One region of the Vreelandella titanicae genome, then DNA from elsewhere that is predicted to be linked to it. Evidence: predicted binding sites of a transcription regulator. Region 1 holds the regulator's gene; each other region holds the start of a gene.
The links. The regulator sigma-54, encoded in region 1, starts transcription at its own class of promoters, with help from an activator protein. The targets are predictions, from matches to a motif close to TGGCACNNNNNTTGCTNT.
Positions count from the first base shown of each region.

Region 1 (3,287 bases):
AGGTTATCAATCGCGTAGTAGCCAAGATCTTCCAGCGCTTGCAAGGCGATAGATTTACCTGACCCGGAGCGGCCGCTAATGATCACCAGTTGCATAGAGTCTCTCTTTGCTTTGATCAAGCTGCGTTGAGGGTGGTGAGCGAATAACCTGCTATGATCTGCCCTGAACAGGGTTTCAGGCCCTTAGGCCGCTGATTGCTCGCGAATTTTGGCGGTAATCAGCTCAAGCAGTTCGCGCTGGCTGGCTGCTTTACGCAGTTGCTGGCGCGTGTCCGCATCATTCATGATGGTCGCTACCTGACCCAGTAGTGAGAGATGCGTGTCATCTGCCTCTTCGGGTACCAACAGGACAAACACCAGATCTACCGGGTCGCCGTCGATAGCGTCAAAATCGATCGCTTCAGCCAGTTTTAAAAATCCAGCGATAGGGGCGTTGCAGTGGGGGCTACGCGCATGAGGAATAGCCACGCCGTTACCAATACCCGTACTGCCTAAGCGCTCGCGGCCGATTAAACGGCTAAACACTTCTTGGCTGTCCAGGCTGGGAATATTTTGGGCGATAAAGGTGCTGTAAAACTCCAGCACCCTTTTTTTGCTGCCCCCGGGGACGTCGAACAGAACGCGTTCCGGGGGGAGTATGGTTTCCAACGTCATTGAATTAACGCACACCGGCGCCTTGGGCGCGAGCTTGTGCTTTTTCCTTGTGTTTAACGAGTTGACGGTCGATTTTGTCCGCTAGTGCGTCGATAGCGGCGTACATATCACTGTCTAGGGCTTCCGCATGTAAGTCAGCACCTGCGGCGTGCAGCGTACAGGCGGCCTGCTGGCGCTCTTTCTCCACTGATAAGGTGACTTGCACCGTAGTTATATTGTCGTAATGGCGCTCTACACGCTCAAGCTTTTCGTTGACATAGTCACGCAAGGCGTCAGTCAGTTCTACGTGATGACCAGTGATATTTACTTGCATTGACGTGCTCCTTATCCATCGGACTGTACTTCGATTGTAACCCTTTTTGCCGCGTTGCAAAGCCCTTGTCGAGAGTTTCCCTGAAACGTTAACGCAGTTAGCGCAAACGACGCCGTTCACTGGAAGAGGGAATGCCCATGGCTTCACGGTATTTCGCCACCGTACGACGCGCCACTTGAATTCCTCCTTCGCCTAATAGCGTCACTAAGCGGCTGTCTGAAAGTGGCTTGCCGGGCGGCTCCTCTTGAATCAGTTTCTTGAGTCGTGCCCGGATGGCGGTGCTGGAGTGGCTGTCGCCATCTTGGCCGCTCACCTGGCTTGAGAAAAAGTATTTGAGTTCAAACACACCACGGGGTGTATGGATATATTTTTGCGTCGTTACCCGTGAAATAGTCGACTCGTGCATCTCCACGGCTTCGGCAATGTCGGCCAGTATCAGTGGTTTCATGGCTTCTTCGCCGTGCTCTAAAAAGCCAATCTGGCGGGTAATGATTTCGCGACCAACACGCAGCAGCGTATCGTTTCGGCTAGAAAGGCTCTTGATCAACCAGCGCGCTTCCTGGAGGTGCTCTTTGAGAAACTGGTTGTCATCGCTTTTATCCGCACGCTTAATCAAGCTGGCGTAGTCGGGCTGAATGCGCAGTCGTGGCAGGGCCTCGGGGTTGAGCTCTAAATGCCAGCCTTCATTATCGTGGCGGACGACTAGATCGGGGGTGACATAGCTGTCGTCGGTGTCGCCGTAAGCGCTGCCTGGCCGTGGGTCTAGGCTGCGAATAAGCAGGATGACATCGGCCAGCTGTTCGTCGTCGAGCCCTAGACGGCGTTTCAGCAGGCGCATATCGTCTTTGCCAAGCGCTTCGAGAAACTGCCGCACTAAACGGCGGGCGGGAACCAGCAGTGGCGTATCATCGGGGAGGGCGGCGAGCTGCAGCATCAAGCATTCACGCAAGTCACGGGCAAATATGCCGGTCGGCTCAAACTGCTGGAGCTTGAGTAGAATGGTTTCCACTTCGCGCTGGCTTAGCCCGTCAATGCTCTGGGCACGAAGCCCTTCACGGATGTCGTTGAGCGGCTGGGTCAGGTAGCCGTTGGCGTCTAGCGCGTCGATTAAACTTTCCGCGACAAGCTGCTCGCGAGCGCTAAAATCGGTCATGGCGAGTTGCCACAGCAGGTGGCCATGCAGGCTCTGACCGGCTGCCTGACGCTCAAAGTCGGGGCCTTCGCTGCTGCTGCCCCCCTGGCTTCCCATATCTTGATAGGTATCTGACCAGTCGCTATCTACCGAGAGCTCAGTAGGGATGCTCTCTGACCACTCTTCTTCCTTAGGCTCGCTGACAGCCTGCTCACTAAACTCATCTTCCTGCTCCAGCATGGGATTGGCATCAAGGGCCTGCTGAATTTCTTGACGAAGATCCAGCGTAGAGAGTTGCAGCAGCGCAATGGCCTGCTGCAACTGGGGCGTCATGGTCAGCTGTGTGCCGATACGCAGTTGGAGAGAAGCTTTCATGACCATCTGAGAACCACTCGTTAATCAGAATGCTCCACCCTAGTGCGAGTGAGTGCTTGGCGCAAGTGCAATAAGCATGCCATTGGTAGTAAAGTTGTTTTAAAGCGCTATTTAGGGGCGATTAAGGCAAAAACATTACAGGCGAAAATCGGCACCCAAATACACATCCCTTACTTTTTGGTTGGTGAGAATCGAGGCGGGTGAGCCACTGGCGATAATTTGCCCATCGCCGACGATATAGGCGATGTCGCAAATATCTAGTGTTTCACGCACGTTGTGATCGGTGATCAGCACGCCGATATGGCGCTGTTTCAGTGCACGAATGATGGTTTTAATCTCACCTACCGAGATGGGGTCAACGCCCGCAAAAGGCTCATCGAGCAGAATAAAAGCGGGCTCTGTGGCTAGCGAGCGGGCTATTTCTACACGCCTGCGCTCGCCGCCCGAAAGGCTCATGCCCAGGTTGTCGCGAATATGGGTAATATGGAAGTCTTCGAGTAGCGCTTCCAGACGCTGCTCGCGGTCGCTGCGGTTAAGCTCTTTGCGGGTCTCGAGTATCGCCATAATATTCTCGGCAACCGAGAGTTTGCGGAAAATAGACGCCTCTTGAGGTAGGTAGCCAATCCCCGCGGCTGCGCGCTCGTGCATGGGGGCGCGCGTTAAATCCACATCGTCGATACCCACCTTGCCAGCGTCGGATTTGACCAGCCCAACAATCATATAAAATGAGGTGGTTTTGCCCGCGCCGTTGGGGCCCAAAAGGCCAACGACACTGCCTTGGGAGATCTCCAGATTGATGTCTTTGACCACTCGG
Region 1 covers NZ_CP059082.1:4,178,000-4,181,286, reverse strand. The annotation lists gene rapZ (RNase adapter RapZ) at 1-95, opposite strand, end outside; gene HZS52_RS19355 (PTS sugar transporter subunit IIA) at 183-653, opposite strand; gene hpf (ribosome hibernation-promoting factor, HPF/YfiA family) at 658-966, opposite strand; gene HZS52_RS19345 (RNA polymerase factor sigma-54) at 1,064-2,479, opposite strand; gene lptB (LPS export ABC transporter ATP-binding protein) at 2,609-3,287, opposite strand, start outside.

Region 2 (3,287 bases), 1.5 Mb from region 1:
CCCATAGTAAGGCGAACGTCCTGCTGTAAGAGTTCAGCGTCCACTTGGTCGCCCAGCGTGCAGATACGGTGCCACTGTTCATCGCTATAGGGCTTGGTGACCCGTGGGTCTTCATGGATGCGCTCGACCTCCATGGTCACATCAAAGGTGACTTCACACTTATCCGAAAATCCGGTTATGGCCGCGGCGCTACCCGTCGTCGGAGTGGCGGCGAGGGGAATGTGTCCTTCGCCAGCGAATAGACCTGAGGTGGGGTCAAGGCCTACCCAGCCGGCGCCGGGCAGGAAGACTTCGGTCCAGGCGTGCAGGTCGGTGAAGTCCACCTCGCTGCCGCTCGGGCCGTCCAGCGCTTTAACATCTGACTTGAGCTGAATGAGATAGCCGGACACAAAACGAGCGGCGAGGCCCAGATGGCGGAAAATTTGCACCAGCAGCCAGGCACTGTCGCGGCAGGAGCCGCTGGCGAGTGTCAGCGTCTCTTCGCAGCTCTGAACACCGGGCTCCAGGCGCACTAGGTAACCGATGTCATTCTGCAGACGTTGATTAAGCGCGACCAGAAAATCGACGGTGGTAGTCGGTTCACGGGGAACGGCTTTGAGCCACTCCATCAGCCGTGGCCCTGATTCGGTTATTTCAAGATAGGGGCTTAGTTCTTGGCGCAGCGCTTCTGGGTAAGCAAAGGGAATCGTTTGCGCAATGTCGTCCAAGAAGAAATCGAACGGGTTAATCACCGTCATCGGGACGATTAGCTCGACGGCAATGGTTAACTCTTGGCGCGGTTCAGGGAACACCACGCGAGCATTGAAGTTGCCGAACGGATCCTGTTGCCAGTTTAAAAAGTGGTCATCGCCGGAGAGTTTGAGCGAGTACGCTTCGATATGAGTACGGCAGTGGGGCGCTGGGCGCAGTCGAATAACATGGGGCGAAAGACGCACCGGGCGGTCAAAGTGGTAAGTCGTACGATGATACAAGGCAACGCGAATGGTCATGAGCCACCCTCAAAAGAACCGTTATTAACCGGCTGGTCGGTTGGGTTAAGGAATAACCGAACGTTTCGCAAGTATCGTTCCACTTTTACTTTTTTGCAGCCGCTATCTTAACTAAGACGTTTAACTAAAGTGGAAATCGCGTTATGCACCAACTTGATGCCACTTGCGCGCACCAAGATAGGGCGTAAAGGCGTTTTAATTTCCTCGTGCTCTCTGTCAAGCGGCGTTTAAGTAAGTGAACGTTGAAATATCGCAAAAGATGGTACGCATTTTGCTCTCATTTGTTTGATTGTTTTGCACGCGGCAGGCCTACACTGAGCATTGAGGAAGTTGCCGCTTCCACCCCCGCGCCAGGAGAGCGCCCATGAGCCAAGTGAATTGGAATAACTATGCGTGTCGTGATTACTACGATGAGCTGATGGCCGCTCCCGGTCAGCCACGCGAGTCAGCGGGTGAATTGTGCAACATGTTGGCAAGGTTTAGCGCCGAGGAGTTAGCGGAGCGAAAAACCGCGGCGGAGATCGCTATTCGTACCATGGGGATTACCTTCACCGTCTACTCTGAAGGAGCGATGATTGACCGTGCCTGGCCCTTTGATATTGTGCCGCGAATCATTCCCGCCAGTGAGTGGCGTAAAACCGAGGCAGGCCTTAAGCAGCGCGTGCAGGCGCTGAATCTATTTATCGATGACCTTTACCATGATCAAAAAGTCATTAAGGACAAAGTACTGCCCGCCGAGGTGCTGGCACAATCGGTTAATTTCCGCCCCCAGTGTGTTGGCATTAACCCCCCTCACGGCGTATGGGCTCATGTATGTGGCTCTGACCTGGTGCGCGATGGCGACGGGACGCTCTACGTGCTGGAGGATAACTTACGCATTCCTTCCGGTGTCTCCTACATGCTGGAAAACCGCAATGTCACCAAGCGGGTACTGCCGGAGTTGTTCGCCTCAGGCAAGATTTTGCCCGTTGATGACTATGTGGCTCAGCTTTACGACATGCTGGCGGCGATGTCGCCAAGGCCAGGTGATGACCCCCAGGTAGTGGTACTGACCCCCGGGATCTACAACTCTGCCTATTTTGAGCACGCCTATCTTGCCCAGCAAATGGGCGTCGAGCTGGTGCAGGGAAGTGACCTACTCGTTGATGACGATGATGTGGTGTACATGCGCACCGTGGAAGGGCTACGCCGGGTCGATGTTATTTACCGCCGTGTAGACGATGAGTTTCTCGACCCGGAAGCATTTAACCCGGAATCCATGCTGGGGGTGGCGGGCCTAATGCGCGCCTGGCGGGCGGGGAAAGTAGCACTTGCCAATGCGCCGGGGGCTGGCGTGGCGGACGATAAGGTCGTTTACGCCTTTGTTCCCGCGTTGATTCGCTACTACCTCGATCAAGAGCCGCTGATCCCTAACGTGCCCAGCTACTTGTGTATGTTCGAGGACGACCGCCGCTATGTCCTCGACCACCTGGATGAATTGGTAGTGAAACCGGCCAATGAGTCGGGGGGCTACGGTATGCTCATTGGCCCACGCTCAACCAAAGAGACCCGCGAAGAGTTTGCCCGTTTGATTAAGGCGAACCCGCGAAACTATATGGCTCAGCCTACCCTGGCACTGTCGACCACGCCTACGCTGGCGAATGGATTACCGCAGCCGCGCCATGTGGATTTACGCCCCTTCATTCTGTCGGGGCCAGAAATCCATGTCACCACCGGTGGTCTGACCCGAGTGGCATTGATAGAAGGTTCGTTGGTGGTGAACTCTTCTCAAGGTGGCGGTAGTAAAGACACCTGGATTGTAGAAACCGACGACAAGGCGGCAGCGGCCGCGGTGAAAGGAGCCTAACGCCATGCTGTCACGCGTTGCAGAGAACCTCTACTGGATGGCGCGCTATATTGAACGTGCGGAAGACACTGCCCGTTTGCTGAGTGTCAATAGCCACCTTATGCTCGATTTGCCGGGGCGCCTGCCGTTAGGTTGGGCACCGCTTATCGAAATGACCGGCAGTCTGGAAGCCTTTACCGCACGCCATAAAGACTTTGATGAACGCAATGTGGTGCACTTTTTATGCGCTGATACTGACAATGATATTTCGATTATCTCTGCGCTTGCCAGTGCCCGTGAGAACCTCAGAACCACTCGGGATGTGGTGCCCCGGGAGATTTGGGAAGAGGTTAACCAGCTCTATCTGAGCGTGGCCGATCATGCCGAAAACGGTGTTAGTCCACGCCGTCGCGATAGCTTTCTCAAAAGCGTCATCCGTAGCTGCCAGGCGTTGACGGGCCTGATTGAAGGCA
Region 2 covers NZ_CP059082.1:2,638,637-2,641,923, forward strand. The annotation lists gene HZS52_RS12080 (transglutaminase family protein) at 1-989, opposite strand, end outside; gene HZS52_RS12085 (circularly permuted type 2 ATP-grasp protein) at 1,354-2,835, shown strand; gene HZS52_RS12090 (alpha-E domain-containing protein) at 2,840-3,287, shown strand, end outside.
Region 2: the regulator sigma-54 is predicted to act here: its motif matches at 1,250-1,267, upstream of HZS52_RS12085 (circularly permuted type 2 ATP-grasp protein).

Region 3 (3,287 bases), 2.4 Mb from region 1:
AGCCTCCCACTAAGGGGAGGCTAGAAGGAGCACGCCAGCTCACTAGGTCAGCATTAAGTTATTTCTTAATACCGCTGTTTATTTCTTAATGCCAAATTCGGGATAGGCTTCGAGACCGCACTCAGCGATATCCACGCCTTCATACTCTTCTTCTTCGCTAACCCGGATGCCCATGATGGCTTTCAGGATGAGCCATACCACCAGGCTGGCCAGGAATACCCAAGCGAAGATACCTACGATACCGATGATCTGGGCACCGAATGATGCGCCGTCATTGTTCAGCGGCACTGCCAGCACGCCCCAGATACCGACAACACCGTGAACCGAGATCGCGCCGACCGGATCATCCAGCTTCACTTTATCGAGGGTGACGATGGCTGCGACCACGATGATGCCGCCAATTGCGCCGATAATGGTAGCGCTCAGTGCGGTCGGAGAGAGCGGATCAGCGGTGATAGCCACTAGGCCAGCCAGGGCACCGTTCAATGCCATGGTCAGGTCAGCTTTGCGGAACCACAGTTTGGCCAAGATCAGTGCCGCAATCACACCACCCGCCGCTGCTGCATTAGTGTTTACAAACACCTGAGCCACGTTGTTAGCAGAATCGACAGCCGCAAGTTTGAGCTCGGAACCGCCATTGAAACCGAACCAGCCCATCCACAGAATGAAGGTACCCAGCGTTGCCAGCGGCATGTTGGCACCGGGAATAGCGTGGATAGAACCGTCTTTACCGTATTTACCTTTACGTGGGCCTAGCACGATCACACCCGCTAACGCAGCCGCCGCACCGGCAAGGTGCACAATGCCGGAACCCGCATAGTCAGAGTAGCCCACTTCAGACAACCAGCCGCCACCCCAAGTCCAGTAGCCAGACACCGGATAGATAAACGCGGTCATTACCACAGCAAAGGCCAGGAATGCCCACAGCTTCATACGCTCAGCGACGGCACCCGACACAATTGACATGGCGGTTGCCACGAACACGACTTGGAAGAAGAAGTCAGAACGCATGGAGTAGTAGGGCGCGTCATCGCCGCCTGCGGTAACCGCATCCACACTGTTTTCAGCGCCAATCAAGAAGCCCAGATTGGGCAGGAAGCCGCCAGCGCTGCTGGAGTACATGATGTAGTAGCCCACCAGCAGATACATGGTGCAGGCAATGGCAAACAGCGCGATATTCTTGGTCAGGATCTCAGCGGTGTTTTTGGAGCGTACTAAGCCCGCCTCTAACATGGAGAAGCCTGCCGCCATCCACATGACGAGCACACCGCAAATTAGAAAGTAGAACGTATCGAGCGCGTAGCTCAGATCAGTCAACTCATTCATTGTAAGTTCCCCGTTGAACTATAGAAATGATCCGAAAAAGCAGCGTTAAACGGCGTCTGCACCGCGCTCGCCTGTCCGAATCCGAATAACGTCTTCAAGCGGTGTCACAAACACCTTGCCGTCACCGATCTTGCCGCTGTTAGCCGCACTACAGATTGCATCCAATACGCTCTCCAAACGGGCGTCGTCTACGGCCACTTCCACTTTTACCTTGGGTAGAAAGTCGACGACGTACTCCGCGCCACGATACAACTCGGTATGCCCTTTCTGACGGCCAAAACCTTTAACTTCAGTGACCGTAATGCCCTGAACGCCGTTGTCGGCCAATGCCTCACGAACGTCGTCGAGCTTAAATGGCTTGATGATAGCGGTGATGAGTTTCATCCCGGATCTCCCCTGCTGGATAAGTCCTGCTAGATTGGTAGCGGCACAGCCGCCAGAATAAGCACCTGAACCGATAATGCGCATACTGTGCCAGCTGACTTTTTTTGCTTATAAGTCAGCCAATTAGCCGTCATCAAAAGTGCAGCTCAGAGCTAAATCTGAGCAAATCCATTCTCACACCACCGCTATTGCACCAAAAAAGAGCGTAAGCAAAAGTAGCCTGCTCTATTTCGATGCACACCCTGGGTTAAGCAGTAAAAGCACGCGATACATGCGAATTCGCCAACTGTTGCGTATCCTTACCGGTAAGCAATATTTAAAGCAGGTTTATCTAGGAGAGAACGATGGCGCCTCAAGACCGTATTAGCCGCTTGGCCCAGCAGATTGGTGACCGTTTACAAAACGCCTCCCAGGCGCCAGAAGATATTCAAAAGGGCGTGCAGCAAGTCGTGCGTGGCGCCTTCGACCGCCTGGAGCTTGTCTCACGGGAAGATTTCGACATTTTAATGGATGTACTGCAGCGCACCCGTTCGCGGGTAGAGGCGTTAGAGCGCCAAGTCGCTAACCTTGAAGCAGCCGTTGATGCCTCCGCGCCAACGACGTCCACGCCGCTCGAAGCTGAAGCCCCACCAGTTCCAGAGCAGCATGCGCCGGAATCAGATGCAGAAGACGAGAAGAATAAACCCGCTTAACGTTCAAGCTTCATTAGCAGCAATAGGGAAATGGCCTATTGCTGCGCGCACCGCAAAATAAATACGAATCACTATCGTTGACTTTGTTTTTCGTGGTGATACTCTCCGCCTTTGATTTTCTTACCGTCTGCGGATTGTTCACTATGCACGCCCTGTCACTATCAAACCTATCTGTTGCAAAGCTGCCTTTTGCAAAGCCTTTCTTTTCGCCGTCGTCTGTTTCAATATCTGGGCTTGTTGGCACCGGCCTGTTACTGAGCTTCTCCAATGGCGTTTTCGCCCAAAATACTGCGTCTAGCGCCGACGAGACCATGGTGGTCGTTGGATCGCGCACTCCTAGTCAGATCAGTCAAATTCCCGGTGCTGTATGGGTAATTGACAAAGAGATGCTGCAACAGCAGACCCGCAATGGTGCAGACCTAAAGACAGCATTGGGGCATCTGGTACCGGGGTTGGATCTGGCGCCGCAAGGGCGCACCAATTATGGGCAAAACATGCGAGGCCGGGGCGTGCAGGTGCTCATCGACGGCGTATCGCTGAACAGTTCCCGTGGGCTTTCCCGACAGTTCGATGCCATCGATCCCTTCAATATTGAGCGCGTGGAAGTGCTTTCCGGCGCCAGCAGCCTGTATGGCGGCGGTGCTACGGGGGGCTTGATCAATATCATTACCCGCAAAGGTGAAGAAGGCCTGAACTGGCGTACTGAAGCAGGCATCACCACCGGCTTCAACAACAGCGATGACATAGATCGACGCCTCGCACAATCCATCAGCGGTGGTAACGAGCGGGTTCAAGGCTATCTGGGTACCGCCATTGGCGACAACGGCCGCCACTATGACGGCAGCGGCCAGGAAATCTTTCCCGATATCGCCCAGACCGACCTAC
Region 3 covers NZ_CP059082.1:1,268,110-1,271,396, reverse strand. The annotation lists gene HZS52_RS05980 (ammonium transporter) at 79-1,326, opposite strand; gene HZS52_RS05975 (P-II family nitrogen regulator) at 1,372-1,710, opposite strand; gene HZS52_RS05970 (accessory factor UbiK family protein) at 2,055-2,402, shown strand; gene HZS52_RS05965 (TonB-dependent receptor) at 2,546-3,287, shown strand, end outside.
Region 3: the regulator sigma-54 is predicted to act here: its motif matches at 1,786-1,803, upstream of HZS52_RS05975 (P-II family nitrogen regulator).